Regions from separate parts of the Sphingomonas pollutisoli genome, predicted to be linked through region 2. Evidence: predicted binding sites of a transcription regulator. Region 2 holds the regulator's gene; each other region holds the start of a gene.
What was found. The regulator LexA, encoded in region 2, represses DNA repair genes until DNA is damaged. The targets are predictions, from matches to a motif close to GTTCCNCNCTTGTTCT.
Positions count from the first base shown of each region.

Region 1 (5,250 bases), on a different contig from region 2:
ATGGCGTGATATCTAGGCTAATAAGCTCGAAACCGCCCCCGCTATGTACCTTGGCTTGTACCGGATCAAGAGCCGTGCAATACGATGCGAACGCTGTGATCCGTGGGGGGCCACGGCGGTGTTTTATCGGAGGGGTACTTGAATGGTTACGAACGAGAGCTTTGCATTCCCCGCAATCGAACTAGCGGACGGGTTTGCGGAGCCGATGGGGGACGGCGTGTTCGTCGTGTTGCAGAAAGATGAGGGGGCCGTAGGGGCGCCCATGCAGAACGTGGTCTTGAGCCTCTGGGACCTTGAGACCCTTAAGGCCCACGACACTTCAATAGATACGATCGCGCTGGAAGATGGACAGGCCCACTGGATGGGCGATTACTTCCTGATCGAACAGGCGGACCGCAGCGTACAAGGTCATCCAGTTCAAGCGATAGCCTTAACCTTTGACGATGCGGAAGCCCTGCGGCTCGCGGCATAATTGGACTAGCTCTTTGACCCTCGGCTCCCTCATAGAGCCGGGGGTTTTTCATGCCCGTCCAAGGAGCCCACATGCGCCTTGTAGCCTCTCTAGCTGTCGCTGCGGCCGTTCTAGCGTCCTGTTCAAATTCTCCAGCCTATGACCCGGAGCGGTGCGCCGCAACCGATCCCACCGTAACGCACCTTTCAGCCGACGCTCAAATCTGCATCGAGAAATGGGGCAAGGCGTTATCCACCTCGCCGGACCCCGCCGGGGATGTTGCGGAGGCTGTCCACATGGCCTGCAACGATATCCTTTCGGACGGCATCGCAACGGACGACGAGGACGCCAACGAGACAGCGGCATCCGCACAGGCCGAGGGGACCGAAGCCCGGCGACTCGCCACGTTCTGGGTCGTCGAGGAACGTGCGGGCCATTGCAGCCTGAAAAAATGACCCGCTGCTCAGCACGTGCCGGATTTAACGGTTACAGGGCTAACCGGAGCTGATTAGGGTCCGGCGGCACCTCGGGGTTCTCCAGCCTCTCCGCAACCGCCGTAGCAAGCTCTGCAAGGGCGGCCTCTCGAAGCCTCTCGTTACCGAACGTCAATCCGACACGGGCCCAGCCGGGCGCGGTGGCGATGGCGTCCATAGCGGTGGACACGAGGGCGGAATTAGGGGCGACTCTGGACATCCCGATAATATAGAACAAATACGGAACAAAAGGGAAGACCGCCCGTCAGGCAGGAGCCCCCAGCCCCTCCGAGATGGGAAGGGCCGAGGGTCTCTAGATGCCTTACTGGCCGCTCAGATACTCAGGGAGCGGCAAGGGGCCGGGCTGCACAAGGTCGCCGTCATCGTTCCGGACAAGCGGGTCCGCATCCAGCGCCGCCGCGTGGAGCGCGATCAGCTTGGAGGGATTGATTGCCGCCCGATTGAGGACGTGAGCGAACCGGGCGTCACGCTGGGCCCTCTCGATGATGGACGACATCGCCTCTCCCATGCTGCGAGGATCAGACGAGGACATGATGTCCGCAACGTGGTCCTGCACGTCCTGCTTGAACCGCAGCGTTCCCTTGGGATTACCGTGGAACAGAACGTCCACCAGTGCCCCCGCAAGGTCCCCGCGCACCACACGGGCCACGGGGCCTAGCGAGGAGCCGGACAGCGATCGGTCGAGCGCTTGCCTTGAAGCCGTCTTTGAGTTCCCGAAGGTCTCCGCGAAGGACTTGTACGCTTGGTCCTCTCCTTCCAGCCGATCGTCCAGCCGGGAGATGACGCCGGGGTTGCCGGACATCGCCTCCAAGGCGTGTTGCTTCCCTAAGTCACCATAAGCTGCCGCTTGGCCTGCCCCGGAGAGCCCGAGGGACTGGCGGGTCCGCTGGGCCACGTTGGTGCCCGGCCGGAGCCCCGCTTGGGCCGCGTCGTCTGCCAAGGCCGTGCGGGCACCTGTCATCCACGCCTCTTGAGCGTGCGGAGGCATGTGGCGCATCTGTCCGGCAATCTCATGGCCCGAGAGGTTCGCCACGCCCTGGCCGGCCTCCAGAGCGTCCCTGATAGCCATCTCGTTCGCATAGTTCGCCGTGACGTCCCGATAGGGTTCGTTGTGTTCGGCGAGCTGGCCCCGAAGGTCTCGGGCGCGATTGTTGATGTGGACCGAGTTAGTGGTGTTCCTCGGGAACATGCCCGAGGTGTCCATTGCGCTCCTAGCGTTGTCCTGCATGGCCCTGATGACTTGGTCGAAGCCCTCGGTGGAAAGCGTCTCGCCTGCCATGACTGAGCCGTCGCCGTGTAGCCTGAAGCCCAAAGCGTGCGGGTCGCGCTGCGCGTTGAGGATATTGCGGACAGCCTGCGGAACTGCCTCTTTGAACGCCGGGGTCTGCATGATTGACGCCATACGATCGGTGATTTTCACCGGCTGCGCATAGGCCTCGCGATACCCCGGAGCCGAAGCCGCCGCCGCACGGGCGTTGATGCCTTCCACGGCCGCTACCGGGTCAACCGCCGGCCCTAGCTCGGCTTGGATATGATCCCGGACACGGCCTCCCATGCCGGCCTGTCGGGCCATGAGCATCTCACGGACCCTTGTGGTTGCCGGACCGGCTCCCTGGAGGGCCCAGCTTGTCACCCGGCGGCCCTTCTCCGAGACATCCATGGGCATCGCAGGGACTCCAAGAGCTTGCCTGCGGGCCACCTCCGCTTGAATGTTGGCGGGAGTTGCTGGGACGGAACCGGAGCCCATGCCGGTCGCTATGTTGCTCTGAGGCAGCTCCTTGGCGAGGATGCGTTCGGCCTGTGTCCGTGCCGCCTGCCCCGGCTGTTCCAAGGGCCGCCCGGTGAGGCGCTTGGGGATGTTCCCGAGGACCCTTGCAGCAGTGTCCAGCCCCGGAATGTTCCGCCGGGCCGCAGGGATGAAGGCCGCCGCAGAATGGAGCGCCGGGACGGCTCCACCGCCCAGCACGCCACCGAAGGCCCCGCCGAGAGCTGCGTTGCTCAAGCGTCCGTCCCCGGTGTCGTTGAGGGCCCCTGAGAGCGCCCCGTAGCCCGCGCCGTTCAAGGCCGCGTTGCCCATTCCCGCTAGGACCTTGGAACCCTGAAAGAGCTTGGCTTGCGGAAGTAACAAGCTCCCCGCCATGCCTACGCCCTTGGATGCTGCGCTGATGTTGGGATGTTCCGCCGCGAAGGTCTCCCCGAGGATGTCCCGGTCCTCCTCCCCCTCCGCGAAGGCCGCGCCGGGATCGAATTTCTCCTTGCCGACTGCCGCGTTCGCCGCGTTGCTTGCGGTGGACATGGCGCCCCAGAGGTTCCGAGAGGCGCCGGGCACCAAGCCGTCCACGGCCTGAGTTATGGTGGCGATGGAGTTGGTGAGCGCCCCGGGCGGTGGAGCCTCCGGAAGGCCCTCGTAGCGAACCCTATGGGCCACCTTGGAATGCTTGGTGTCGCGAGCGTCAATGAACGCGGCCACGTCTTCGTCACGGAGGGTCAAACCCCGCTGGCGCACGAAGCTCTTGAGGTCCGCTGCGGTGGACTTCGGGTTGGCCGCTAGGGCCGCGTAGGCCCTGTCGTCATCCTTGGACATGCGGGGGGCGTGGAGGTCTTCCGCCTTGACGTTCTCGGAGGCCAAGTAGGTCTCAATGTCCGCCTCAGGGGCCCCTTGGTCGATCATGGAGCCGACGTTGGCCCGGATACGGTTGATGTCTGCCATGTGCTTATTTCAATCCGTATCTGCGGCGCAGGGAGTCCGCCGAGGAGCCGCCGGGGCGTGGCGGGGCCTTGGGGAGCTGCGGGTTTTGGCGGGATGCGATCGGAACCCCGAGCTGCTGCGAGGCAGTCTTGCGTCCGCTGTCGATCAGCCGTTGCAGACCGTCCAACGCTTCATTGTTGTAACTGTCGAAGTGGTAGCGCCCCGGAAGCGTTGCGGTGGCAATCTTGGACTCGAAGTCCGACATGCTTCCCTCCCCGGCTACGCGGGTGGCAGGACGGGCCAAAGCGGTCAGATTGGCAACGGCCGCGTCATAGGCCTGATTGCCAGAGTCGAAGGGATTGTACTCGGCAAGGGCTCCAAGGCCCTGCTTTGACAGCGTAGTGTTCTGGAGGTGTCGGACCCGATCAACGGCGGGCTGTAGGCGGTCGATCACCGAGAATTGCGATCTGGCCTTGTCGCGGGCCGAGTTGGTCTCAAGGGCCCCGCCGGAGCCTTGCGGGGTTGCCGATTGGTCCGATGCGGCGCCACGTGCGAGGCCTTGGCGGCGGTAGCTATCCAGCTCGGCTTGATGTTCCGGCCGCAGCTTGTGTTGAGCCTCCCCGATCATGAGGAGGTTAATGCGTTCTTTGAGAGCGTCGCTCATGTTGTCTTCTTATTGTGCGAGATACGAAAGGTCGGAGTTGGCGGCCGAGATTTTGCCCTTGGGCTTGCCCGGTCCCTTGGCCTTGCTGATCGCAATTCGCTGGTCGGTCTGGTGGACCCTAGCGGCCGTGAGGCCCTCCATGACGCCATTGTGCCGTGCGGTTTCCCCGGCGCGTTGCCCTGCGAGGGCCAAGCCGTTCATTGCGGGAACCGTGCCGCCGAAGCGGGTGTACGCGGGACTGTAGGTCTCCGGGATGCCCTCATAGCCCATGCCGAGAAGCCGGGCGCGGCCCTCGGACCATGCTGCCGCTTGATCCTTGGGAGGCAAGGCGCCGACGACGGCCGCGAGGCGCCCTTGAGCGTCCAAGCTGTCCCTTGCGGGGACCGGCTTGATCTTCGCCTTAGCGGCGGCTTCCGCCTTCGCCCTCAGATAATCTTGGAAAGCCGGTACGGCCTCCACGGTCTGCTGTCCGGTCCTCGGGTCCGTGCTGATCCGGAAGGAGTCGTCCGGCCCCCCGAAAGTGGACTTGAGGGGCTGGCGGGCGTCGGCGTTGCCCGCATAGATTGCTTCAGCGGCCTTACCGAGCCCCTCCCCGAAGTTCTGTGAGCCGAAGAACCCCGCTGCTAGGGCGAGCATGGTCTGTTGATAGTGGTCCTTGTCGAAGGCTCCGGGGCGCCTTGGAGGGGCCTGTGGGAGCCGTGAGGCCGGATCGGTTGTGGGAGCGGTAGTGGTTGGCATGAAGCCCATAGAGACAGATGGCGGGGCCTGCGGGAGCTGGAGGGGTTGCGCCGGGGTGTCCTGAAACTTGCCCGCAGCACGGGCTGAGACCTGATCGTGGCCGAAGAGGCCGCCAAAGAGCGCCATTATGCCGCACTCCCTTGTTCGGCAGTCTGGGGACGCTGCCTGTTGTGGCGTTCGTATGCCGCCCGTTCGGCCTCCCATTGCGCTTCCA
Region 1 covers NZ_JARFNJ010000005.1:417,795-423,044, forward strand. Annotated here, with positions in the region: gene PX554_RS13905 (hypothetical protein) at 143-472, shown strand; gene PX554_RS13910 (hypothetical protein) at 544-906, shown strand; gene PX554_RS26620 (DUF6771 family protein) at 938-1,144, opposite strand; gene PX554_RS13915 (hypothetical protein) at 1,247-3,655, opposite strand; gene PX554_RS13920 (hypothetical protein) at 3,660-4,298, opposite strand; gene PX554_RS13925 (hypothetical protein) at 4,308-5,162, opposite strand; partial or broken gene PX554_RS13930 (hypothetical protein) at 5,162-5,250, opposite strand, start outside.
Region 1: PX554_RS26620 (DUF6771 family protein) is a predicted target of LexA. The motif match lies at 1,156-1,171, and genes of this name have one in related genera.

Region 2 (13,120 bases):
TGGTCACCGTCGATATAGGTGATCGCGGAGTCGCAGCTCGCCGTCGAGGTGAAGCCGGGATCGTAGGTGAACATTCCGGTCTGCGCATACAGCTTGCGGATGTCGATCACGTCCGGGCCGACCGTGCCCGAAATCACCGCGTTCTCAACGTCCTTGCCGGCTACACTCAGTTTCGCGGTGTCGGTCATCGATGTCTCTTCCTCTATTCAGTTCTGTATCTGATCGGCGATCCGGCCGAGGCTTTCCTCGCGCCCGAGCAGCACAAGCACGTCGAAGATACCGGGGGAGGTCTTGCGTCCGGTCAAGGCGGCGCGCAGCGGCTGCGCGACCTGGCCGAGTTTGACCCCCGCATCCTCGGCGACCTGCCGAACCGCAGACTCGAGCGCCTCCGTATCCCAGCCGTCGAGCGCGTCAAGCGCCGTGTGCAGTGCAGCGAGCAACGGTTGCGCATTTCCGGCGAGAAGCGGCGCGGCTTCCACCGCGATCGCGAGCGGACGCTGACGGAACAGGAATTGCGCGCCATCGGCGAGTTCGATCAGGCTGGCTGCCCGCGGCTTCAGCGACGGCATCGCGCGTTCGAGCAGGGCGCGCTGATCCTCGCTCAATGCGGGATCGAACCGCGCCGCGACCAACGCGGCCAGTCGGCCGTCGTCCGCCTCACGGATATAATGCCCGTTGAGGTTTTCGAGCTTCTTGAGGTCGAAGCGTGACGGCGACTTGCCGATGCCGTCGAGATCGAACCACGCGACCGCCTGCTCGCGGCTGATGATTTCGTCATCGCCGTGACCCCAGCCGAGCCGAAGCAGGTAATTATCCACCGCTTCGGGCAGCATGCCGAGTTCGTCGCGGTAATATTCCACGCCGACCGCGCCGTGCCGCTTCGAAAGCTTGCCCCCGTCCGGCCCATGAATCATCGGCACATGCGCGTAGATCGGCTCGGGCCAGTCCATCGCCTTGATGATCGGCAACTGGCGGAAGGCGTTGTTGAGATGATCGTCGCCGCGGATGACGTGTGTCACGCCCATATCGTGATCGTCGACCACCACGGCCAGCATATAGGTTGGTGTGCCATCAGAGCGCAGCAGGATGAGATCGTCGAGCTCGGAATTTTGAACGGTGATGCTGCCCTGGACGCGATCGACGATCGTCGTCGCGCCCTCGGTCGGCGCCTTGAGGCGGATGACGTAGGGCTTGTCGCCCGCTTCCGGCGCGCGGTCGCGCCACGGGCTGCGGACGCGCAGGGGGCGCTTGGCCGCCTCCGCCTCGGCGCGCATCGCCGCCAGTTCCTCGTGCGTCATGTAGCAGCGATAGGCGTGGCCGCTTTCGACCATCTGGTGCGCGACCTCGGCGTGGCGCGCCGCGCGTTCGAACTGGAACACGGCATCGCCGTCCCAGTCGAGCCCGAGCCACCGCATCGAGGTGAGGATCGCGTCGATCGCCGGCTGGGTCGAGCGCGCGCGGTCGGTATCTTCGATCCGCAGCAGGAACTTGCCGCCTTTGGCCTTGGCGTACAGCCAGTTGAACAAGGCCGTGCGCGCGCCCCCGATGTGGAGATAGCCGGTCGGCGAGGGCGCGAACCGGGTGACGATGTTTGCGGTTTCGGGCGTGCCGGACGTGGCCGCCGCGCTATCAGATGTTGCGCCCAACCGCGCTTGCTCCCAGACATGAGTATCGATGGCCAGCTTAGCCGCCGACGCCCCTAGCACGCGACCTTCGCCGCTTCAAATCGGCTGGCCGCCCGCTTGGGTGGCGGCGTTGGAGCGCTGGCTCGAAGCCGAGCGCGACCAACTGGTGCTGTGGCTGCCGGTAATGCTCGGCGCGGGTGTCACGCTGTGGCTGGAACTTCCCGATCCGTTGACGTGGACCGTCGCCGCGCTGGGGGCGGGGGGCGTATCGCTCGCGGCCGTGGCGATCGGACACGGTGGACGCGCCGGGCGAGCGCTCGCGGTGGCGGCGATGCTCGTCGCGTGCGGCGTCCTGCTCGTCTGGTGGCGCGCCGAGTCGGTCGGCGTCGCGCCGCTGGCCGGCCCGGTGCTGGCCCGGTTCGAGGCGAAGGTAGAGCGGGTCGACCCGATCGCGGCGCGCGATCTCGTGCGGTTGCGGCTGGCGCCGTCGCGCGTGCTTGCGGAAGGCGATCGTACCGCACCGGTGTTGCCGCCGCACCTGCGCGTCAATCTGGCCGTCGCGGACGTGCCGACGGGGCTGGGGGTGGGCGCGACGATACGGCTGCGCGCGCGGCTGCTCCCGCCGCCGGCGCCGGCGGTGCCGGGCGCCTATGACTTCGCGCGAGTGGCCTGGTTCGATGGGATCGGTGCGACCGGTCGCGGCATCGCCCCCGTGGCGGTGTTGATACCGGGCGAGGCGGCGGGGGGCGGCCTGCGGCAACGCTTGTCGCGCCACATTCAGGCGAGCGCGCCCGGCGGCGCCGGCGCGATCGCCGCCGCGCTCGCGACCGGCGACCAAGGCGCGATCCCCGAGAAAGACGCGGAGGCGATGCGGCGTTCCGGACTGGCGCATCTGCTTTCCGTGAGCGGGCTGCATATCACCGCCGTGGTCGGCGCGGTCATGCTGATCGTCGGACGGCTGCTCGCGTTGGTGCCGTGGATCGCGCTACGCTGGCGCGTGCCGTTGATCGCGGCGGGGGCGGGCGCGGTCGCGGCGATCGGCTATACGCTGCTCACCGGCGCCGAAGTCCCGACCGTGCGGTCGTGCGTCGCGGCGCTGCTGGTGCTGGTCGCGCTGGCAATGGGGCGCGAGGCGATCACGCTGCGGCTGGTCGCGGCGGGCGCATTCGTGGTGCTGTCGCTCTATCCCGAGGCGCTCGCGGGGCCGAGCTTCCAGCTTTCGTTCGCGGCGGTGGCGGCGATCGTATCGCTGCACGAGCATCCGGCGATCAAGCGCTGGTTCGGGCCGCACGAGGAGGGGCGCGGGCGGGCGATGCTGCGCGGGCTTGGCTCGTTGCTGCTGACGGGCGTCGTGGTGGAGCTGGCGCTGATCCCGATCTCGGTGTTCCATTTCCACCGCGCGGGCGTGTATGGATCGGTCGCCAATATCGTCGCGATTCCGCTGACGACCTTCGTGACGATGCCCTTCGAGGCGCTGGCGTTGCTGTTCGACTGCGTCGGCGCCGGCTGGCCGTTCTGGTGGGTCGCGGCGCGGTCGCTCGATCTGCTGCTGTGGATCGCGCATTCGGTGGCGGGGTTGCCGGGGGCGGTCGCGTCGATACCGGCGATGCCTGCGGGCGCCTATGCTCTGATGGTCGCCGGCGGGCTGTGGATCGCCTTGTGGCGGACGCGGTGGCGGCGGCTGGGCGCGGTGCCGCTGGTGATCGGCGCTGCATGGGCGGTGCTGACGCCGGCGCCCGATCTGCTTGTCACCGGGGACGGGCGGCACGCGGCGATCCGGACGGCGGGCGGCAACCTCGCGGTGCTGCGGGATCGGACCGGCGATTATACCGCATCGACCTTCGCCGAGAATGGCGGGGTCGATGCGGTGCCGCTGCTGATGTCCGAGCAGCCTGACGCGCGGTGCAGCCGCGATCTGTGCCTCGTTCGCCGCGGGGCTTGGCGAATCCTCGCCACGCGCAGCGCTTACTTAGTTCCGTCCGAGCAGCTCGTCCCGCTCTGCGCCGGCGTCGATATCGTCATCTCCGAGCGGCGATTGCCGCGCGCTTGCTCGCCGCGCTGGCTGAAGCTCGACGCCGCCACGCTGGCCGAGACGGGTGGAGTGGCGATCACCTTTTCGACCCGAAACATCGCTATCGTGAGCCACAGCGAGGACCGTCACCCGTGGCGGGTCAGTCGTAGCGGCGGAGCAGGCCGGCGAGCTTTCCCTGGATACGGACCTGCGCGGGGGCGTAGCGCTGGGGATCGTAGGCGCGGTTGGCGGGATCGAGACGGACCATCGCGCCCTCGCGGCGGAAATATTTGAGCGTCGCCTCGGCGTCTTCGATCAACGCGACGACGATCTCGCCGTCGCGGGCGGTCTCGGTGCGGCGGATCAGCGCGTAATCGCCATCGAGGATGCCGGCATCGACCATCGAATCGCCTGCGACTTCAAGCGCATAATGCTCGCCACCGCCCAGCAGCGCGGCGGGCACCGCGAGCATCGACTGGCCCTCGAACGCCTCGATCGGCACGCCGGCGGCGATGCGGCCGTGGAGCGGGATCTCGATCACGTCGTTGGCGGGCTCGGGCAGCGGGCGGAGGTTGGCGGGCGGCGCGACAGCCGCCTTCTTCGCGGCGGCGACCCGCTCGGGCATGCGCAGCACTTCGAGCGCGCGCGCGCGGTTGGGCAGACGGCGGATGAACTGGCGCTCCTCGAGTGCGCTGATGAGCCGATGCACGCCCGACTTCGACTTGAGATCGAGCGCCTCCTTCATCTCCTCGAACGAGGGCGACACGCCGGTTTCCTCCAGGCGATCGTTGATGAAGCAGATCAGCTCGTGCTGCTTGCGAGTGAGCATCGCGTTCCTCCGTCCGAACAGATGCGGAACCAATATGGAACGGTAGGATGCAAGTCAAGCGGTGTCCATCAGCCGATCGGCAGGATTTCGACCGAGTCGCCGGCGCTTGCCGGAGGCGCGTTCGGCGCGCGGATCACCAGGCAATCGGCGCGGGCGAGCGTGCGCAGCATCGAACTGTCCTGGATCGCGGCGACGTACACGCGGCCCCCGCGCGTCTCGGCGCGCAGGTAATCGGCGCGGTGATCGTTGGCGGGCAGGTCTTCGCCGAGGATCGCGGTCGCGCGGCGCGGCTGCGGATCGGCGGCGCCGCTCATGTGCGCGATCAGCGGGCGCAGGAACAGCGTCGCGGTGACGAACGCCGACACCGGGTTGCCGGGCAGGCCGAGCACGACCGCGCCGTTCAGCCGCCCGGCCAGCATCGGCTTGCCGGGGCGCAGCGCGATCCGCCAGAAATCGAGGTTGCCGCCCGCTGCCTCCAGCGCGGGTCGCACCAGATCATGATCGCCGACCGACGCGCCGCCGGTGGTGACGAGGATATCGGCCTCGACGGCAGCGAAGGCGGCGGTGATCGTGTCGAGCCGATCGGGCAGGATGCCGAGATCGATCACCTCGACCGGCAGATCGGCGAGCATCGCGGCGAGCATCGCGCCGTTCGATTCGGGCAGCGCGCCGGGCGGGAGCGGCGCGCCGGGCGCGACCAGTTCGTCGCCGGTCGCGACGGTGGCGACGCGCACGCGGCGGCGGACCGGGAGCGCGCCGTGCCCACCGGTCGCCGCGACCGCGATCCGCGCCGGGGTGATCCGCGCGCCGGCCGGCACGAGCACGTCGCCCGCGTGGAAATCGAGCCCCGCGCGGCGCACGTTGCGGCCGGCATAAGCGGGGCCGGCGCCGGTGACGCTGAGGATCGCGCCGTCGCGCGCGGCCTCCTCCTGCACCAGCACGCTGTCCGCGCCGGCGGGCATCGTCGCGCCGGTGAAGATGCGGACCGCCTCGCGCGCGCCGACGCTGCCCGCGAAGGGCGTGCCGGCCGCGCTCTCGCCGATGACGGTGAAGGGGCCGGGCAGATCGGCGAAGCGCAACGCATAGCCGTCCATCGCCGAGAGATCGGCATAGGGCTGGGTGCGGAGTGCCGCGACATCCGACGCGGCCCAGCGGCCGGCGGCGGCGCGGATCGGGACGGTTTCGGGCGCGACGGGTGTTGCGAGCGCGAGGAGGCGGGTGAGGGCGGAGTCTACGGAGACTAGGGGTGGCATGTTGAGGTCCGGGCCAGTTATATATTATTCGCTAGGAGAGGGCATGCGCAATTTCATGCGTCATTCGTGTCCGAACAATTTGTCCATAGTTTTTCAACTGGCCGCTGATCGGTTTACCTAACGGGCCGAATATTTCGATTGCCCGCCTAGCGTATGTCCAGAAAGTCCAAGTATCGTAGCTGGCTTTCGGGTCAAAATCTTCGACTCTTCCATAGCGCTGCATAAATTTCGCAGCGTTAAACTTGCTTTCTATATATGATTGATCTTTTTCTGGATATCGCCGTACCAATGCACGCGCCTCTGCGCGGATCGAGCGAGTGACCTTTCGGTAAAGTCTCGACATCGTGCTATCCCGCAAATAAGCTGCTTTGCCATCGTAACGGAAGCCGAGGTACTCTAGCCCATTTGTACCTTGTTCGCCGTGTATCTTTTTGAAGTCTTGTCCGCCAGGAACCGAAAAGTATCTCAATACAGATGTTTTGCTTTCTTTAATAAGAAGCTTTGACCCATGTTTCTTGATTTCATTCATAGCAAAGTCCCGAGCTGCAATTGCTTCAATTTCTTCGCCGGGAACAATAATGATTATATCGTCAGAATAGCGAAAGAATGTGCCGCCAACGGCATCTACGTACGCCTTCAATGCGCTATCGAAGTCGATAAGATAAATATTTGCTAACATATCGGAGATCGGTGATCCCTGAGGAATGCCGAAATCATTTTCGTTCGTTTCGATCAAACTAGCGAACGTGCCACCCTTTCCACATATTTTCTCGCGAAATTCGCTGTTTGAACATAGCTGCCGGGGCATGTCCTTAAACCCCGTGGTGTAAACGGGAATTTTACCAGCGCCTTTCGCTTCCCATGTAAGATAGCCGAGGCGTTCGTACGCCGCGTCTCGGTCGACGATCGAATATCGAGTGATCGCGCGAAACACTGCTCGGTGGTCACGGGGAAGTTCGGCCGTGCCAAGCAGGCTACACCACTTCTGTCGTAGCAATTCGTGATCGATGCTCTCAAAGAATGCGCTGATATCAAGCGTAACGACCGCCGCGTGGCCAAAATTCCGGATGACGTTGAAAGCATCTAAAGCGAAGTCGATGTTGGACTTCCCTTTGCCTGTAGGCGTTACCAGCTTGCGATAAGCAATCACGCTATGTTCGAGATCGCGCGCCCTTAGTGATGCTTCATACGGATCGCGAAGAATATGCCGATAGTACGAGTAGATATAAGCGTCACGTCTGCTTGCGAAACGGAGCTGTCGAATCTTTTTCTTAGGTTTTCCTCCGACCTTATCGCGGAAGGGTTGCCACTTTTCCTCGAAGCGCATGAACGGGTAGAAGCTGTTGCGAGAAACAGCATCTGGATTTCGTACCAGTTCTTCAATATCTTTGTGGCGTATTGGCTTATCGAAATGTGGATAGTGTTTTAAAGACGGGGACCAGTCTACCACGCGCCCTCCACGAGAGGGGGGAAGAACATCCGCATCCCATACGGAATTTTCCTTTCGGAAGCGTTCCTCCCCCAGCACCACTATCAATCGAGCGCCATTAACACTCTGCTGGGACCGTTTTCGAACGATTTCGAGTATACTGAAACAGTATGGATCATCGAGACTTACGTCTTTGCCGATCCTTCCACATTCATTCTAACCAGCGAGGCAACTATGTACCAAACCAGCGCGAATTTAGCGGTTGACAGTATAAACAAACTACTCCTGTTCGCGTGAGCGTAAGGATACCGTATATCTAGCACGCGGCGACGATTCGTAAACTGTCGTGTAGAAGTTTTGGCACGCTGTTGCCATAAAGCCACAGTACGCTGCTACGGGCGCTTCGGATGCAATTGCCTCACGTTTATAAAGGTGTCGGTCGATCGGGATACCGCCCGGCATTAAACCTTCGCAGCCCGCCACTCGCCCGACTTCCCCCCGCGCTTTTCCAGCAGCCGCACGCCGGTGATGACCATCGCTTTGTCGATCGCCTTGGCCATGTCGTAGATCGTCAGCAGCGCGACGCTGGCGGCGGTGAGCGCTTCCATTTCGACGCCGGTCTTGCCCTCGGTCGCGGCGGTGGCGGTGACGGTGACGCCCTCGGCGTCGGGCGCGAGATCTACGCGCACACGCGTGAGCGGCAGCGGGTGGCAGAGCGGGATGAGGTCGCTGGTGCGCTTGGCGGCCATGATGCCGGCGATGCGCGCGACGGCGAGGACATCGCCTTTCAGCGCGGTGCCGTGGCGGATCGCGTCGGCGGCGTGCGCAGACATGGTGATGCGGCCGGTGGCGATCGCCTGCCGCGCGGTGACGGGCTTGCCGCCGACATCGACCATGTGCGCGGCGCCGGTTTGGTCGAGGTGGGTGAGGGCGGTCATGTGCGCTCCCCTTTCGGAAAGGTCGCGGGTGGGTTGGCCTGAGGGGATCGCAGCGTTTCCGCGCGGGCCGACCCACCCCTCGGTCCCCTCCCTTCCAGGGAGGGGAAGGGAAGTGCGGACGCCGCGCTCATCCCACCAGCGTGCGGGTGGCCGCCTCTAGATCGTCCTGGCGCATCAGCGCTTCGCCGATCAGGAAGCAGTGGATGCCGTGGTCTGCCATCGCATCGAGATCGGCGCGGGTGGTGAGGCCGCTTTCGGCGACGAAGGTGCAGTCCTTGGGCGCTTTCGACACGAGTTCGTAGGTGCGCGCGAAATCGACGGTGAAATCGCGCAAGTTTCGGTTGTTGACGCCGATCAGCCGCGACTTGAGCTTCATCGCGCGCTCCATCTCCTTGGCGTCGTGGACTTCGACCAGCACGTCCATACCGCATTCGGTCGCGCTCGCCTCGATCTCGGCGAGCAGCGCGTCGTCGAGCGCCGCCATGATGAGCAGGATGCAATCGGCGCCGAGCCCGCGCGACTCGGGCGCCTGCCACGGATCGATCATGAAATCCTTGCGCAACACCGGCAGCGTGCAGGCGTCGCGTGCGATGGTGAGATACTCGTCGGCGCCCTGGAACCATTCCTCGTCGGTCAGCACCGAGAGGCAGGCGGCGCCGCCGGCCTGATAGGCGATGGCGTGCGCGCGCGGATCGAAATCGGCGCGGATCAGGCCCTTGGAGGGGCTGGCCTTCTTGATCTCGGCGATCAGCGCGTGGCCGGTCTTCGCCTTGGCGTCGAGCGCGGCGCGGAAGCCGCGCGGCTTGGTACGGAGCGCGATGCGCTCGTCGATCTCGGCGAGCGAGGTGGTCGCCTTACGCGCGGCGACATCGGCGCGCTTGGTTTCGAGGATACGGTCGAGCACGTCGGTCATCGGTAGGCGATCCATCTGTCGAGCAGCGCGGCGGCGCTGCCATCGTCGAGCGCGGCGGCGGCGGTGTCCGCGCCTTCGCTCAGGGTGTCGGCGGTGCCGGCGACGATCAGCGCGGCGGCGGCGTTGAGGAGGACGGCGTCACGGTACGGGCCGGTTTCGCCGTCGAGCAGGGCACGGAGGGCACGCGCGTTGTGCGCGGGGTCGCCGCCGCGGATCGCGCTGAGCGGGTGGCGGAGCAGGCCGGCATCCTCCGGCGTGATGCGGTCGGCGATGTTGGGAATGCCGAGCGCGACGACGACGCTGGGGCCGGCGCAGGAGAGTTCGTCGAGCGACTCCTCGCCCGCGACGACGAGCGCCGCCTCGGTGCCGAGCTCGGCGAGCGCGGCGGCGTAGGTGGCGGCGTAATCGGGGCGGGCGATGCCGATGAGCTGGCGCGTCACGCGCGCGGGGCTGGCGAGCGGGCCCATCAGGTTGAAGATCGTGCGGCGGCCGATCGCGCGGCGGATCGGGGTGATGCGCTTCATCGCCGGATGGTGGCTGGCGGCGAACAGAAAGGCGATGCCGATGTCGGCGAGGCTACCCTCGGCATCGCGTGCGGCGCGGTCGAGATCGAGCCCGAGCATCTCGAGCGTGTCGGCGGCGCCCGCCTTGGACGAGGCGGCGCGGTTGCCGTGCTTGGCGACCGGCACGCCGCACGCCGCGACGACGATCGACACCGCGGTCGAGACGTTGAGCGTGTGGTGGCCGTCGCCGCCGGTGCCGCAGACGTCGATCGCGCCGGCGGGCGCTTCGATCGCGATCATGCGCTCGCGCAAGGCGCGCGCGGCGGCGGCGATCTCGATGCTGGTCTCGCCGCGGATCGCGAGGCCGGTGAGGAAGTCGGCGATCTCGGCATCGGGCGCGGTGCCGTCGAGGATCGCGGCGAACGCCTCGCCCGCGCTCTCGCGCGAGAGCGGCGAGATGGGGTCGGGGAGCAGGGCGATCGTGGTCAAATCCCCCTCCCGCTTGCGGGAGGGGTTAGGGGAGGGGGTGTCCGCACGAGCGGCGGTTGTGAGGAGGGCAGGTCCTCCCCCAGCCCCTCCCGCACACGGGAGGGGAGTTTGGTGGCGATCCCCGCTAGCCGCACGAAATTGGCGAGGAGGGCGTGGCCGTGTTCGGTGGCGATGCTCTCGGGGTGGAACTGGACGCCGTGGATGGGGAGCGTCGCGTGGCGCACGCCCATCACCGAGCCATCGTCGGCATGCGCGTTGGCGATCAGCCCCTCGGGCAGATCCTCGACGATCAGCGAATGGTAGCGGGTCGCGGTGAAGGGCGAGGGGAGGCCCTCGAACAGCCCGGTGCCGTCGTGGACGACGGGCGAGGTCTTGCCGTGCATCAGCCCGCCGCGCACGACGCGGCCGCCGAAATGCTGGCCGATCGCCTGATGGCCGAGGCACACGCCCAGCAGCGGCTTGCCCGCCTCGGCACAGGCGGCGACGAGATCGAGGCTGATGCCCGCTTCGTTCGGGGTCTTGGGGCCGGGCGAGATCAGGAAGCCTTGCGCGTTGCTCGCGACCGCGTCGCGCGCGGAAAGGGCGTCGTTGCGGACCACCTTCACCTCCGCGCCCAGCTCCATCAGATAATGGACGAGGTTCCAGGTGAAGCTGTCATAATTGTCGATGACGAGGATCATGCCCCTCGCCATAGCCTTTGTGGCCGACAGCGCAACCACGCCCCGATTCCGCCGCCTTTTCGGACGATCCGCGCTGTAATAGGGGGGAGCGATTCGGGTGGGCCGAGCGTTCGGTTCACCCCAAGGAGATCAAGACGATGGTTCGCGCCCTGTTTCTCGCCGCCGCGCTCAGCCTGCCGATGACGGCGATCGCGCAGACCACGCCCGCGCAGACGCCGCCCCCGCCAGCCGCGCGGTCGGGCGACACGATCACCGCGGCGGACGTGGCGGGCAAGGATTTCGCCGAGCAGGACCACGCCGGGGTCGCCGAGCAGGCCGAATCGGGGCAGCCGGTGAAGCGCATCCGCAACATCGCGATCACCGGGACCGCGCCGTGCCCCAAGGCGAGTTCGCCCGACGAGGTGGTGGTCTGTTCGCGGATCGACGAACCCTATCGCATCCCCAAGCCGCTGCGCGACCGCAAGCCGATCCCGGCGCAGAACCAGAGCTGGGTCAATCGCACCGCGTCGATGGACCAGGTCGGCCGCGAAGCCGCCGGGCTGCCCGATTCGTGCTCGCCAGTCGGCTCGGGCGGGCAGACCGGCTGTAGCGCGCAGCGGCTGCAACAATGGACCGCCGAGCGGGTGGCGAAGCGCAACGGCCAGTCGATCGACCCGACTGCGCCCTGAGCGCGCCGGCCGCCCGGTCAATCGTCCATCAACGCCCGCTCTCGCGTGACATCGTATTTGCGGATGTCGCCCGAGATGCGATCCCGCCACCGGTGCAGGAACCGCACCGTGTCCGCCGCTTGCAGGTGCGCGGTCAGCGCCGCCTGATCGCGCCAGCGCTCGGCGATCAGCAGCCGCCCGGTGGACGGATCTGCCACGGCGGCGTCGTACGCGAGATTGCCGTCGCGCCGTCGCGCGGCGGTGGCGAGCGCGCGCAGATCGCGGCTGAACGCCGCGAGCGCCGATGGCGCGACGGAGATGTGCCCGGTGACGATCAGCATGATGCCGTGCCTTTCCTGGACCCGATGACGATCAGGCGACGGTGAGGACGATCTTGCCCTGAATGGCACCGCTTTCGGCACGGCGGTGCGCGCGCGACGCTTCGGCGAGCGGGAACGTGCTGTCGATGACGATCCGAAGCGTGCCGTCGTCGAGCAGGCGGGCGGCTTCCGCCAATTGGGCGCCGTTCGATCGAACCTGGGTCGAGGAGACATGGACGCCGCGCGCGGCCGCCGCCGCCTGACCGGCGAACCCCAGCGGGTTGACCAGGAACAGCGCACCGCCGGGTTTGATGACCCGCAGAAAGCGTTCCATGTTCGCGCCGCCCACCGCATCCAGAACCAGATCGGCGTCGCGGACCGCCTCCTCGACGGCGGTCGTCCGATAGTCGATGAACCGATCGACGCCGAGTTCGCGCATCAGCGGCGCGTTCTTGGGCGATGCCACCGCGATGACCCGCGCGCCCCGCCATTTCGCCAGTTGCACGGCCAGATGCCCGACGCCGCCGCCGGCACCGTTGATGAGCACGGTCCTGCCCTCGAGCGGCACCGGGGCATGGCGGAACGGCTGGAACGGGTTCGGTTCGTCATGACCAAGCTCGATGAGGAACTGCCATGCGGTCAGCAGCGACATCGGTGCGGCGGCGGCGTGGACATGGTCGATGTTAGCGGGTTTGCGCGCGAGCTGCGATGCCGGCACGGTGACATATTCGGCATAAGCGCCGCTGCCGGTCATCACATTTTCGGGGAAGCGGACCATCGCGTACACCGCGTCTCCGGCGCGGAAACGATCGACCCCGTCGCCGACCGCCTCGACCACGCCCGATACGTCGGTGCCGAGGATCAGCGGAAAGGCCGCATCGGGCCGCCATTCGGGCGGCAGTGCGCGATAGCCATCGCGCAGATACCAATCGGGCGGGTTGAGCCCCGCCGCCCGAACGCGGACGCGCACCTCGCCGGGCTGCGGGTCGGGCCTGGGGGCGTCTTCATATATCAGGACGTCGGGGCCGCCGAAGGCGTGGAGCCGCGCCGCCTTCATCATATCGTGCATGGTCATCTCCGCTCAGAAAGTCGATGTGCGGGATGTAGCCCCGTGCCGGGGTGGTTGATAATCGGCCCGCATGGCGCTTTAGTAATGCCATGACGGAACAGATCATCCTCGACCGGCTGACCGGCCTGATCGCGTTCGCGCGCGCGGGATCGCTCGGCAGCTACACGGCGGCGGCGCGCGCGCTGTCGATCTCGCCCTCGGCGGTGAGCAAGAGCATCCAGCGGCTCGAACGGCACCTCGGGGTGACGCTGTTCACCCGCACGACGCGCTCGCTCGCCCTCACGCCGGAGGGGCGCGACCTGCACGAGCGCGCGCTGCGGCTGCTGCGCGAAGCGGAGGAGATCGAGCAGACCGCGATGCGCGCGCGCTCCGAACCTTCGGGCACGCTGCGCGTCGCGGCGTCGCTGCCGATCG
Region 2 covers NZ_JARFNJ010000002.1:93,248-106,367, reverse strand. Annotated here, with positions in the region: gene PX554_RS03925 (citrate synthase) at 1-188, opposite strand, end outside; gene gltX (glutamate--tRNA ligase) at 207-1,646, opposite strand; partial or broken gene PX554_RS03915 (ComEC/Rec2 family competence protein) at 1,675-3,792, shown strand; gene lexA (transcriptional repressor LexA) at 3,797-4,465, opposite strand; gene PX554_RS03905 (molybdopterin molybdotransferase MoeA) at 4,534-5,718, opposite strand; gene PX554_RS03900 (reverse transcriptase domain-containing protein) at 5,750-7,249, opposite strand; gene moaC (cyclic pyranopterin monophosphate synthase MoaC) at 7,609-8,085, opposite strand; gene trpC (indole-3-glycerol phosphate synthase TrpC) at 8,213-8,998, opposite strand; gene trpD (anthranilate phosphoribosyltransferase) at 8,995-9,990, opposite strand; partial or broken gene PX554_RS03880 (anthranilate synthase component II) at 10,098-10,670, opposite strand; gene PX554_RS03875 (hypothetical protein) at 10,808-11,338, shown strand; gene PX554_RS03870 (putative quinol monooxygenase) at 11,356-11,658, opposite strand; gene PX554_RS03865 (NADP-dependent oxidoreductase) at 11,690-12,706, opposite strand; gene PX554_RS03860 (LysR family transcriptional regulator) at 12,796-13,120, shown strand, end outside.

Region 3 (13,120 bases), on a different contig from region 2:
GATCGTCTCGATGTCGAGCGGCACCAACGTGCGCAGATCGATGATCTCGGCGTCTACACCGGCCTCCGCCACCACCGCGCTCGCGACGTGGACCATCGTGCCATAGACGAGGATCGTCAGCGCCTCGCCTTCGCGCACCACGTTCGCACGCCCAAGCGGGATCTTGTAATAGCCCTCGGGCACCGCGCCCGCCGGATGCTGCGACCAATTCTGCGTCGGGCGGTCCCAATGGCCGTCGAACGGGCCGTTGTAGATGCGCTTGGGCTCGAAGAAGAGTGTCGGGTCATTGTCCTCGATCGCGGCGATCAGCAGCCCCTTGGCGTCATAGGGGGTCGAGGGGATTACCGTCTTGATGCCGGAGACATGGGTGAAGATGCCCTCGGGGCTTTGCGAATGGGTCTGCCCGCCGAAGATGCCGCCGCCGAATGGCGAGCGCACCGTGATCGGCGCGATGAACTCCCCCGCCGAACGATAGCGCAGCCGTGCCGCTTCGCTCACCAACTGGTCGAGCGCGGGATAGATATAGTCGGCGAACTGGATTTCCGGCACCGGCCGCAGCCCATAGGCGCCCATGCCGACCGCGACGCCGATGATGCCGCATTCGGTGATCGGCGTATCGAACACGCGGGTCTTGCCGTATTTCGCCTGCAGCCCGGCGGTCGCGCGGAACACGCCGCCGAAATAGCCGACATCCTCGCCCATCACGATCACGGCGGGATCGCGATCCATCATCACGTCCATCGCCGAGTTGATCGCCTGGATCATGTTCATGCGGGTGGTTGGCTCGGTCATGCGAAACCCCCCGCCGCGCCAGCGGCTCCAAGAAGCTTCGCGTCCTTGCGCCTTTGCGCGCATGGGAATTTCGGTTCACGCGGAGGCGCGGAGGCGCGAAGAAGAGAAGGAGGAGTGTCTTCCAGCAATCCTGCTCTCTCTGCGCCTCCGCGCCTCCGCGTGACCAAAAGGACGCGAGACGCGCGCGACGGCACGACGGCGCCAAGAAAGGGGGAGGCGGCTTCGCCGCGAATAAGGTGGCCCATCACTTGCGCGCCCACGGGCGGCCGCTTGCCGCCTCTTCGGCGAGCACCTGCGCCTGTTGCTCGCGCAAATGCCACGGCATCTCCTCGAACACGCCGTCGAACAACGTGTCGAGCGGCTGGTGCAGCCCGTGCCCGAGGATGCCGTTGGCCTCCGCCTCGCGCTGCGCGGCGCGCACCGTTTCGGCGACCTCCTTGTCCTGCGCGGCATGGGCGTCCTCGTCCCATGCGCCGATCGCGATGAGGTGATCCTTGAGCCGCGTGATCGGATCGCCGAGCGGCCACGCGCTCGCCTCGCCGGCGGAGCGATACTGGCCGGGATCGTCCGAGGTCGAATGGCCTTCGACGCGGTAGGTGAAATGTTCGATCAGCGTCGGCCCCTGGTTGGTGCGGGCGCGCTCGGCGGCCCAGGCGGTGGCGGCATAGACCGCGAGCGCGTCGTTACCGTCCACCCGCAGCCCGGCGATGCCATAGCCGATCGCGCGCGCCGCGAAGGTGGTCGATTCGGCGCCGGCGAACCCGGAGAAGCTCGAAATCGCCCATTGGTTGTTGACGACGTTGAAGATCACCGGCGCGCGGTACACGCTCGCGAAGGTGCAGGCCGAGTGGAAATCGCCCTCGGCGGTCGATCCCTCGCCGCACCAGGCGGCGGCGATGCGCGTGTCGCCCTTGGCGGCGCTGGCCATCGCCCAGCCGACGGCCTGCGGATATTGCGTGGTGAGGTTGCCCGAGATCGAGAAGAAGCTGGCGTCGCGCACCGAATACATGATCGGGAGCTGCTTGCCCTGCAACCGGTCGCCCTTGTTCGAATAGATCTGGTTCATCATGTCGATCAGGCTCCAGCCGCGCGCGACCAGCAGCCCCTGCTGGCGGTAGGACGGGAAACACATATCGTCACGATCGAGCGCGAAGGCGGCGGACACCGCCACCGCCTCCTCGCCGGTGCATTTCATGTAGAAGCTGGTCTTGCCCTGGCGTTGCGCGCGGAACATGCGTTCGTCGAACGCGCGCACCGTCACCATGCTGCGCAGCATGGCGCGCAGCGTATCGGGCGATAGCCGCGGGTTCCACGCACCGACCGCCTGCCCGTCCGCATCGAGCACGCGGATGAGATCATAGGCGAGGTCGGTGAACGTGGCAGCGGGTTCGGCGGTGTCGGGCCGACGCGCCTGGCCGGCGGGCGGCAGCGCGACCTGGGTGAAATCCACCGTGTCGCCCGGCCGAAAGCGCGGCTCTGGTACGTACAACGACAGCGGTGGCAGATTGGCGCCGGGATGGTCGCTTGGCATCACTTCTCCGCGATTCGCATCGGCACGTCCGTAAAAACGCCCGAAATCATCTTATGCGCCGTTGTTATTATATTTCAACGGTCTTGGCTAGGCCCTGTGGCGGCAAGGCCATTGACTCACCCGCATCAAAGAGAACAAAATAGGAACGATCAGCAGTGAGTCGAATCGTGTCGTCAGCCACCATAGCAGAATTGCGCGAAAGCTTGCGGGCGATCCAGGGCGACGGCTTCAAGCGTCGTCCGGTGCTGCCGTTCGGCGTGGCCGCGCTCGACGAACGGATCGCGAGCGGCGGGCTGCGGCTCGATTCGCTCCACGAGATCGCCGCCGCCAGCCCCGATCCCAGCGACGATGCCGCCGCCACTTTGTTCATGGCGGGCGCCGCCGCGCGCGCCTGGGGGCCGGTGTTGTGGGTGGTGCGCCGACGCGATCTGTTCGCGCCGGGGCTGTACCAAGCCGGGCTCGATCCCGAACGCGTGCTCTATGCCGAGGCGGCCGACGATGCCGAGGTGCTCGCGCTGATGGAGGAGGGCTTGCGCCACCGTGGCCTCGGCGCGGTGATCGGCGAGGTCAAGCGCGCCGCCATGCCCAACACCCGCCGCCTGCAACTCGCCGCCGAGGGCGGCAAGACGATCGCGCTGTTGCTCAAGCGGCATGCGCGCGAAGGCGGGAACCCGCTCCACGTGCCCTCCGCCGCGATCACGCGCTGGCGGATCGGCAGCGCGCCGTCGGAGCCGCTCCCGGTCGAGGGAGTGGGGCGCGCGTGCTGGCACGTTGCGCTGGTGCGACAGCGCGGCGGCGAACCTTTCGAAACCATCATGGAGGCATGCGATGAAACGGGTCGCCTCGCTCTACCTGCCCGACTGGCCGATCGAGCGGCTGCGGCGGATGGAGCGGACCGCTATTCCTACGTCGATGCTGCCTGAAGGCGCACGTCGTAATGGCGAAGCTATTTCGCGGCACGCCGAAAGCGGCCGGCGGCGCGAAGCGCCGTCCGACGACTCGGGCTTCGCCCGAGGCGCGGCCCCACTCGTTGAAGCCGCAGCCGCCGAGCAAGCCGTCGCCTGCTCGGTGCCGCGCGGTAGCGGCTGGCGCCCCGGCGCGAAATGGGCGCGCGCGGACGACCGCGCGCCCGTTACCGAGCATCTCGAGACCGCGCGCCAGCGCAAGGCCAAGGTCGCCGCCGAGATCGCGGCTCTGCCCGCGCACCAGCGCCCCGCGTTGCGCGATCTCGGCCGCCGCAGCGAGGCCGCGGCGATGCCGTTCCGCGCGATGCCGCCCGACGAGGCGACCGGCGGCCAGCCGTTCCGCCCGGCGGGTTCGCTGCCGAAATCGCTTGGGCCGAGTGCTAACGGTCTCCCGCGCAGGCGGGAGTCCAGAGCCACAGGCGATAGCGTCCGCGACTCTGGGCCTCCGCCTGCGCGGGAAACCGGGGAAGCGCTCCCCCTCGTCACCAGCCTCAAGCACGGCAGCCGCCTCGTCATCGCCGCCGCCTGCCCGGCGGCGCGCGCGCTCGGCCTCGCGCCGGGCATGGCGATCACGCAGGCGCGCGCGTTGGTGCCCGGCCTCGACATCCGCGATGCCGATCCGGCGGGCGATGCTGCGGATTTGCTGCGCCTCGCCACGGCCGCGGCGCGGCGCTGGACGCCGATCGCGGCGGTATCGGACGCGGACGGGCTGTTGCTCGACATCACCGGCACCGCGCATCTGTTCGGCGGCGAGGCGGCGATGGCGCGGCGGATCGTGCGGCTGCTCGCCCGGTTGGGGTTTACCGCGCGCGTCGCGATCGCCGATACGCCGGGGGCGGCCTGGGCGATATCACGCTTTGGTACCCAAGGCCGTCGCCCCGGCGCAGGCCGGGGCCGCTGCGTGTCGGGCAACCGGCTCGCCACGCAACACAGCGGCCCCGGCCTGCGCCCGGGCGACGGATGCTGGATTATTCCTTCCGGGCAACACACCGCCGCCATCGCGCCGCTGCCGCTCGCGGCGCTTCGCCTTGATCCCGCCGCCATCGACGCGCTGGTCCATCTCGGCGTCGAGACGGTCGGGCAGCTCACCGCGCTGCCGCGCGCGCCGCTCGCGCGCCGTTTCGGCGACGCGCTCCTCACCCGGCTCGATCAGGCGCATGGCCGCGTCGCCGAGCCGCTCGACCCCGTCGTCCCGCCCGAGCCGATCGCGGTCGTGCAGCGCTTCGCCGAGCCGATCGCCACCGCCGAGGCGATCGAGCATTGGCTGGACACGCTGGTGCCACGCCTCGTCACCGCGCTGGCGCAAGCCGGCAAGGGCGCGCGGATGCTCGAACTGGTCGCCGACCGGATCGACGGCGTCCCCCAGCGGCTCCGCATCGGGCTGGCCCGGCCGAGCCGCGATGCCGCGCACATGCTGCGCCTCGTCACCCGCCGCATCGCCGAGATCGCCCCGGGCTACGGCATCGATTCGCTCGCGCTCCACGTCCGCCGCGCCGATCCGCTCGATGCGCAGCCGTTCGAGGAGCGCCTCGAAGAGCGCGCCGCCGATATCGCGCCGTTGGTCGATACCCTCGCCAACCGGATCGGCGACGCGCGGCTGTGGCGGATGCGGCCGGTGGAGAGCGATGTGCCCGAACGCTCGCTCGAACCCGCCGCGCCGCTCGCCGATGCGGCGCGCGCGATCGACCGGCTGAAGCCCGACGATGTCCGCCGGCTCGATCGCGGTGTCGATCTCCACCCCTGGCATCCTCGCTGGCCGCGCCCGGCGCGGTTGCTGCGCCGGCCCGAGCCGCTCGACCATGTCATCGCCGAACTGCCCGATCAGCCGCCGCGCCGTTTCACCTGGCGCGGCCAGACGCATCGCGTCGTCCGCGCCGACGGGCCGGAGCGTATCCTCGGCGAATGGTGGCGGCGCGCGATCGAGGCGGATTCGGTGCGCGATTACTTCCGCGTAGAGGACGAAGCCGGCCACCGCTTCTGGCTGTTCCGCCGTGGCGACGGCGAACGCCCGGAAACCGGCGACCTCGCCTGGTTCATCCACGGCGCGTTCGGATGATCGCCCGGTCATGACCTACTCCGAACTCCAGGTGACGACGCATTATTCGTTCCTGCGCGGGGCGTCCTCGCCCGAGGAGCTGTTCAAAGCCGCCGCCGCGCTCGGCATTCCCGCGCTCGGCATCGTCGATCGCAATTCGGTCGCCGGCATCGTGCGTGGGCTGGTCGCCGCCGAGGAACTCACCGCGCACGGGGTGCCGATCCGCCTCGTGGCCGGCTGCCGGCTCGATCTGGTCGATGGCGCATCGCTGCTGGTCTGGCCCGAAGATCGCGCGGCATGGAGCCGGCTCACCCGCCTGCTGACGCTCGGCAAGGGGCGCGCCGTCGCGCATAAAGGCGAGAAGGGCCGGTGCTTCCTGCATTGGGAAGACGTGGCGGCGCATGCGGAGGGGCTGGTCGCCGCGCTTGTCCCCGGCCTCGCCGATACCGGCGATCCGCACCACCTGCGCTGGATGGCGGACATCTTCGGTCGCAGCGTCGGCCATCTATGCCTGACGCAACACCGCCGCCCCGGCGAGGCACGGCGCTTGCACGCGCTTGCCGACAGCGCGCGCCGCTTCGGCCTGTCGCCGGTCGTCACCGGCGACGTGCTATACGACATGCCCGAACGCCGCATGTTGCAGGATGTCGTCACCGCGATCCGCGAGAAATGCACGATCGACGAACTCGGCTTCCGCCGCGAACGCAGCGCCGACCGGCACCTGAAAAGTCCGCGGGAGATGGCGCGCCGCTTTCGCCACCATCCGCAGGCGCTCGCCGCCGCCGAAGCGATCGTCGAACGCTGCACCTTCTCTCCGCGCGATCTCGATTACCAATATCCCGATGAGATCGTGCTCAGCGGGCGCACGCCCCAGACCGCACTCGAACATCTCGCGCGCACGGCGTTGGCGCGCCAGTTCGAAGGAAATCCGCCTCCGGCGTATGCCGCGATGCTCGAACACGAACTCGGGCTGGTCGGCGAGATGGGCTACGCGCCCTATTTCCTCACGGTCAATTCGATCATGGCGTATGCGCGCAGTCAGAATATCCTGTGCCAAGGGCGCGGCTCGGCGGCGAATTCGGTGATCTGCTACGTGCTCGGCATCACCTCGATCGACCCGATCGAACGCAAATTGCTGTTCGAGCGTTTCATCAACAAGGACCGCCACGAACCACCCGATATCGACGTCGATTTCGAGCATGAACGGCGCGAGGAGGTGATCCAATGGATATATGGCACCTACGGCCATGACCATGCCGCGCTGACCGCGGTCGTCAGCCGTTTCCGTTCACGCGGCAGCATCCGTGAGGTCGGCAAGGCGCTGGGTCTGCCCGAGGACATGACCGCCGGGCTCGCGAGCCAGATCTGGGGCTGGTCGAGCGAGGGCGTGCCCGACGCGCATGTCGAGGCGCTCAACCTCGATAAAAACGAGCCACGGCTCGCGCTGGCGATCAGCCTCGCCGCGCAATTGATCGGCACGCCGCGCCATTTGTCGCAGCATCCCGGCGGCTTCGTCCTGACGCGCGACCGGCTCGACGACCTCGTGCCGATCGAACCGGCGGCGATGGCCGACCGGCGCGTGATCGAGTGGGAGAAAGGGGATATCGAGGAACTCGGCTTCATGAAGGTCGATATTCTCGGCCTCGGCATGCTCGGGTGCATGCGGCGGTGCTTCGATCTGCTCCGCGAGCACAAGGGCCTCGATCTCGGCATGGCGTCGGACGCGCTGCAGACCGACGACCCCGGCACCTATGCGATGATCCAGCGTGCCGATACGCTCGGCGTGTTCCAGATCGAGAGCCGCGCGCAGATGTCGATGCTGCCGCGGATGAAGCCGACGGAATTCTACGATCTCGTCATCGAAGTCGCGATCGTGCGGCCGGGGCCGATCCAGGGCGATATGGTGCACCCGTATCTGAAGCGCCGCGAAGGTAAGGAGGCGGTCACCTATCCAAACGCCGCATTGAAGGCGGTGCTGGAAAAGACGCTTGGGGTGCCGTTGTTCCAGGAACAGGCGATGCAGGTCGCGATCGTCGGTGCGGGCTTCACCCCTGCCGAGGCCGATCAGCTCCGCCGCGCGATGGCGACGTTCAAGATGACCGGCGGGGTCGGCAAGTTCAACGAGAAGCTCGTCGGCGGCATGCGCGCCAACGGCATCGCGCAGGATTTCGCCGAGCGGCTGGTCAAACAGATCGAGGGGTTCGGCAGCTATGGCTTCCCCGAAAGCCACGCGGCGAGCTTCGCCAAGATCGCCTATGCGTCGTGCTGGATGAAGCATCATCACCCGGATGTGTTCTGCGCCGCGCTGCTCAACGCGCAGCCGATGGGGTTCTACGCGCCCGCGCAGATCGTCCGCGACGCGCGCGAACACGGCGTCACGGTGCTCCCGCCGTGCGTCAACGCGAGTGATTGGGATACGGTGCTGGGCCCGCCGCGCGCGGGTGCGGGGTCCGCCCTGGCGCCGCTTCGCCTCGGGCTGCGCATCGTCTCCGGCCTGTCCGGCGCCGAGGTCGGCAAGATCCTGATGGCGCGCGCCGCTGCGCCGTTCGCCTCGGTCGAGGATCTGTGGCGCCGCACCGGCATCTCGACGCTGGCGCTGGAGAAACTCGCGCGCGCGGATGCGTTCCACGCGCTCGGGCTTGACCGGCGCCAGGCGCTGTGGGCGGTGCGCGGGCTGGGCGCCAAGCCGCTGCCGCTGTTCGCCGCCGCCGATGCGCGTGTGTCCGGCGCCGAGCCGCCGGTCGCATTGGTCCCGCTCACCGCCGGACGCGAGGTGGTCGAGGATTACCGCGCGACGCAACTCTCGCTGCGCGCGCATCCGCTCACCTTCCTGCGCGGCGAGCTGACCCGGCGCGGCATCCGCGCCTGCGGCGATCTCCAGCACATCAAGGATGGCGCGCGCGTCGAGGTGGCGGGGATCATCCTCGTGCGGCAGCGGCCGGGCAGCGCCAAGGGCGTGCTGTTCATCACTGTCGAGGACGAGACCGGCATCGCCAACGGCATCCTGTGGCCCGACCGGTTCGAGGCGCAGCGGCGCACGGTGATGACCGCGACGATGGTGTCGATCGTCGGCCGCGTCCAGAAGGAAGGGCTGGTGATCCACGTCGTCGCCGATCGCATCGTCGATCTGACCGCGCTGCTCGCCCAGGTCGGCGAGATCGACCTGCCGCGCCTCACCATGCCCGGCGACGGCGCCACCCACGGCGGCACGATCGACCCGCGCGATCCGCAGTGGCGGCCCGGGCGGATCGACTGGCACTACCGCGAGACGGCGGCGGTGATCCCGGTAAAGAGCCATGACTTCCATTGAAGGGAGGCGGTGCATGCCGGGAAGGCGATGTCGGTTATCGCCCAAAAGCGGCCGTGCCTCGGTTCATTGTCGATCTGTCCCTCGCGACTCGCCGCTTGCCTTTGTCACGAAAGCGAACATGATGTCCGTTGATTGCGAAGGAGTCGTTATGCGTCGCCATGCGCTATTTGTAACTGCCATTCTCGGCCTCGTAGCACCTCTTCATGCTCAACAACGTACCGACGCCGATGAAGCGGCGATAACTGGCAATGTACAGCGGGCGCAAGCAGCGCAATTTCCTGCTATCGGATCATTATCAATGTCGACTCGCGCTACGAACGTCAGCATTGAAGTAAGCGCGGATGCAGATGGCATTTGTTGGGCGAGCCGTCGCGGGAAGCGGGTTGTGGCCAATCAAGTTCGTGTACTCGGGCCAATGTGGCACGGCAGCGTTATTTCGGTTCTGGCCGACCATAACGTACCAGCGAACTGCCTTTATCAGGTAGTCGCTACGCTGAAATCTAATGGGTATCGCAAGCTGATCCCGGCCACCGCGTCCAATTAGTTTTTGGAACCAAAAGGCGGTGTTGCCATCAAGGCCTCTGGGTGCGACGAAGTGGCCTTCGCGGTCGGGAAGGTTGCATGTCGATTTGGAGCCTGTTGGCGGTATTTGGTGCACTGGGATCACAGAATGGCGCCGCGTTCGAGACCCGACCTCCGCCGCCTCCACCGCTCCCTATGTCGGGAGAAAGTCCGGATTATTGGCGCTCCTTGCAGCCAATCTGGCTTTCGAAAGAAGAAGTCGTATCCTGTCGGAACTACGGTGAGGTTTCCGCCAAGTTCCAGTATCAGAACGGCATCGTGCGCGTGATCGACATACAAGGGCTCTCACACCGCATCTCTCCATTTGAGCGTACCGCACTTAACGCAGCTTTGACTGACTTCGGCTATCTGGACCGCGTGTCGATCGGCTGCAATCTGCGCGATGATGCGCTGATTACAGTTACGGCCCGCCCCACCAAAGACGGCGGCAGGAGGATGGTCCGCCGATTGTCCATCGTCTGGACAAAGCACGCGATGACGGGAATCGGTGGCAGACCTCGGCCTGTTCAAGAGAGTGGTGAAGACCTGTACGGTTGAACGGGCGAATGGCGGCTTTCCCACCACCTTTTGCCCTTCGGCAAACACAACCTGTCCTACACTCGCCGTTTCCGGCATCCTGCCCGTCACGCTCTTTGACAGTGTCAGCCCAACCGAATCGGTCCGCCTTCGCATCGCGCGCGCGGCCGTCCGTAGGGCACAAACAAAAGTGACACCCCCCGCACCGTGCCTCGGGTGGCTCACGTTAGCGACGTTTCGCCGCTCAGGACGCCACCTTCAGGATCAGCAGCCCGGCGAGCAGCAGCGCCGCGCCGATCAGCCGCCCCGGCGTCGCCGCCTCCCCGAGCAGCGCGATGCCGAGCACGAACGAGCCGAGCGCGCCGATGCCGGTCCAGATCATATAGGCGCTGCCGAGCGGCAGGCTGCGCATCGCATAGCCGAGCAGGCTGAAGCTCGCGATCATCGCGACCACGGTTATGATCGCCGGCCCCGGTCGGGTGAATCCGGCCGATTGCTTCATGAAATAGGCCCAGACGATTTCGAGCAGTCCGGCGATGGTGAGTGCGATCCAGGGCATCGGCCCTCCTATGTCGAAGGCCGGGCCGTCCCGGACTGATCCCCCGTGCGGGTCGAGGGCGTGGCCCCGTCCCCGGCTCTTAGGCGGCGCGCTTCCGGGAAGCAATCATTGCGCTTTGCCGTAGCGGGCGATCAGCGCGCGCACCACGCCGTTGGTCCAGCCGAACCCGTCCTGGAGCGGATATTCGCCGCCGCCGCCGGGGCGCGCCTGCTCGACGTCATATTTCTCGAGCATCCGCCCGCTCGCGCGATATTCGTGGAGCACGGTGGCGAGGAAGCGCTGGGCCAGTTCGCGCGCGGCGGCCTCGTGCCCGGTGCGGTTCAGCCCCTCGATCGCGATCCACTGCAGCGGCGGCCAGCCGTTGGGCGTATCCCATTGCTCGCCCGTGCGCGCGAGTGTGGTGCGAAGTCCTCCCGGCGCGACCAGCGAATCGGCGATCGTCGCCGCCACCAGATCGGCCCGGTCGGAAGCGGCAAGCCCGGTGAACAGCGGATAGGCGGTCGCGGCGGTCAGGCCGCGCCGCAGCGCTTTCCTGGCGATGTCCCAGTCGCCGTAGCGGCCGCCCTTGTCGTCCCACAGCCAGGTCTCGACCGCCTTCTTGCGCGCAGCCGCGAGCGCGTCATAGCGGGTCGCGCACGCCGCGTCGGCGGCGGCGCGGCATTGCTCGGCGATCGCGTTTTCCATGCCGTAGAGCAGGCTGTTGAGATCGACCGGCACGACATTGGTAGTGTCGATGGTCGCGAGCGTCTTGCCGTCGGCGAACCAGCGCGAGCTGAAATCCCAGCCGCTTTCCGCCGCCGCGCGCAGGTCGCGGTAGAGCGGTCCGGCGTCGCGCTTGGTGCGGGCCTGGAGCGCGACGTCCTCGCGCCACGATTCCTCGCGCGGGCGGTCGGCATGGCTGTAATAGCGGTTGAGCGTGCTGCCGTCGGGCATCGTCACGACGCGCTCGGGCTGCATCCAGAAATCATGCTCGCGCCTGAGCGCCGCCAGCCGTCGCGCCTCCAGTGCCGGGTCGTTCGCGTCCGACAGGCCGATCATCAGGTACAGCATTGGCGGCTGCGAGCGCTCGACATAATAGGTGCGCGTGCCGTTGGGGACATGCCCGTAGCGCTCGACCAGCGACACGAAGTCGGCGAGCATCGACTCGACCAGATCGCCGTGCCCGTCGGCCTTGAGCCCGAGCATGGTGAAATAGCTGTCCCAATAATACATTTCGCGGAACCGCCCGCCGGGAACGACATAAGGCTCAGGCAGCGCGAGTGCCGATCCGCCCGGCGTCGCCACCACGGGCGGGCGCGTGAGATGCGGCCACAGCGCGGCGATATGATCCTGCACCGGCGGGCGCGCCCCGTTCGCGGCGGGGGCCGGCGCGACCATCGGCACCGAGAAGTTGCGCTGGACGAAGGCGTGGAGTTGATCGGGCGTCTCGGGGTGGGTCGCGCACCAATCGGCGACGATCGCGGGGTGGGCGCGCAGCGGGGTCGCGTCGGCGAAACTCTTGCTGTCGGGAAATAGCCGCGCCTGCTGCACGCTGGTGAAGATCGGGCCGTAGAGATCGAGCGGGGTGGGCACCGCGCCCGCGACAGGTGTCGCAGGGGGGATGCACGATGCGACTTCGGGCGCCGCTTCGGCCGGTGGCGCGACATGGTGGCGCGGGCGGCGCGCCCTGCGATGCTTTTTCGCAACCTTCGACTTAACCGTCTTGTGCGTGGCCGCCCGTTGCGGCGCGGCGGCATCCGCGACCGAGCCGCCCACCAGCGCCAGCAACGCCGCCGCCCAGATCGCCTTCATTACCTGCAACGATTCCCCCTTCCGAAGTTTGGCCGCCTCAGCCGCCGACGGTCTGCTCTATCACGCCGAAGATCGGATGGTGCCGGTCATCTTCGGCCCAGATGCGGACCGTGTCGCCGCGCTTGAGGAACGGCGTGGTCGCCGCGCCGCTCAGGATCGTCTCGACGCTGCGCTGCTCGGCGATGCAGGCATAGCCGACACCGCCCTCGGCGACCGGCGCGCCCGGCCCACCCCCGGCATCGCGGTTCGAGACCGTGCCCGAGCCGATGATCGTTCCCGCGGCGAGCGCGCGCGTCCTGGCGGCATGCGCGATCAGCGTGCCGAAATCGAAGGTCATGTCCTCGCCGGCTTCGACCCGGCCGAGCGGGGCGCCGTTCAGATCGACATTGAGCTTGCGGTGCAATTTGCCCTCCCGCCACCAGCCGCCGAGCGAATCCGGGGTGACGAACACCGGCGACAGCGCGCTCGCCGGCTTGGACTGGAAGAAGCCGAATCCTTTGGCGAGTTCGCCGGGGATCAGCGCCCGCAGCGACACATCGTTGGCGAGGCCGACAAGCCGGATGCTCGCCAGCGCCTCCTCGCGGCTCGCGCCGGCGGGCACGTCGCCGGTCACCACCACCACCTCGGCTTCGAGATCGCAATCCCAGCTTTCGTCGGCGAGCGGGATCGGGTCGCGCGGCGCGAGGAAGCCGTCCGAGCCGCCCTGATAGAGCAACGGATCGTGCCAGAAGCTCTCGGGCAGTTCGGCGCCACGCGCGCGCCGCACCAGCGCGACATGGTTCACATAGGCCGAGGCGTCAGCCCATTGATACGCGCGGGGCAGCGGGGCGGCAGCGGCATGTTCGTGGAACCGCCGCATCGGGATCATCTCATGGTCGAGATCGGTGGCGAGGTTCTGCAGGTCGGGCAGAAACCGCTCCCAATCGTCGAGCGCCGCTTGCAGCGTCGGCACGATATGGCCGGCATCGGCGCACCAGGCGAGATCGCTCGAGACGACGACGAGGCGGCCGTCGCGGCCCCCTTTGAGGCTGGCCAATTT
Region 3 covers NZ_JARFNJ010000001.1:611,504-624,623, reverse strand. Annotated here, with positions in the region: gene PX554_RS03055 (alpha-ketoacid dehydrogenase subunit beta) at 1-771, opposite strand, end outside; gene PX554_RS03050 (3-methyl-2-oxobutanoate dehydrogenase (2-methylpropanoyl-transferring) subunit alpha) at 1,037-2,323, opposite strand; gene PX554_RS03045 (ImuA family protein) at 2,491-3,246, shown strand; gene PX554_RS03040 (DUF6504 family protein) at 3,152-5,344, shown strand; gene PX554_RS03035 (error-prone DNA polymerase) at 5,355-8,633, shown strand; gene PX554_RS03030 (hypothetical protein) at 8,782-9,177, shown strand; gene PX554_RS03025 (hypothetical protein) at 9,255-9,752, shown strand; gene PX554_RS03020 (DMT family transporter) at 9,976-10,290, opposite strand; gene treF (alpha,alpha-trehalase TreF) at 10,396-12,081, opposite strand; gene PX554_RS03010 (fumarylacetoacetate hydrolase family protein) at 12,119-13,120, opposite strand, start outside.
Region 3: PX554_RS03045 (ImuA family protein) is a predicted target of LexA. The motif match lies at 2,455-2,470, and genes of this name have one in related genera.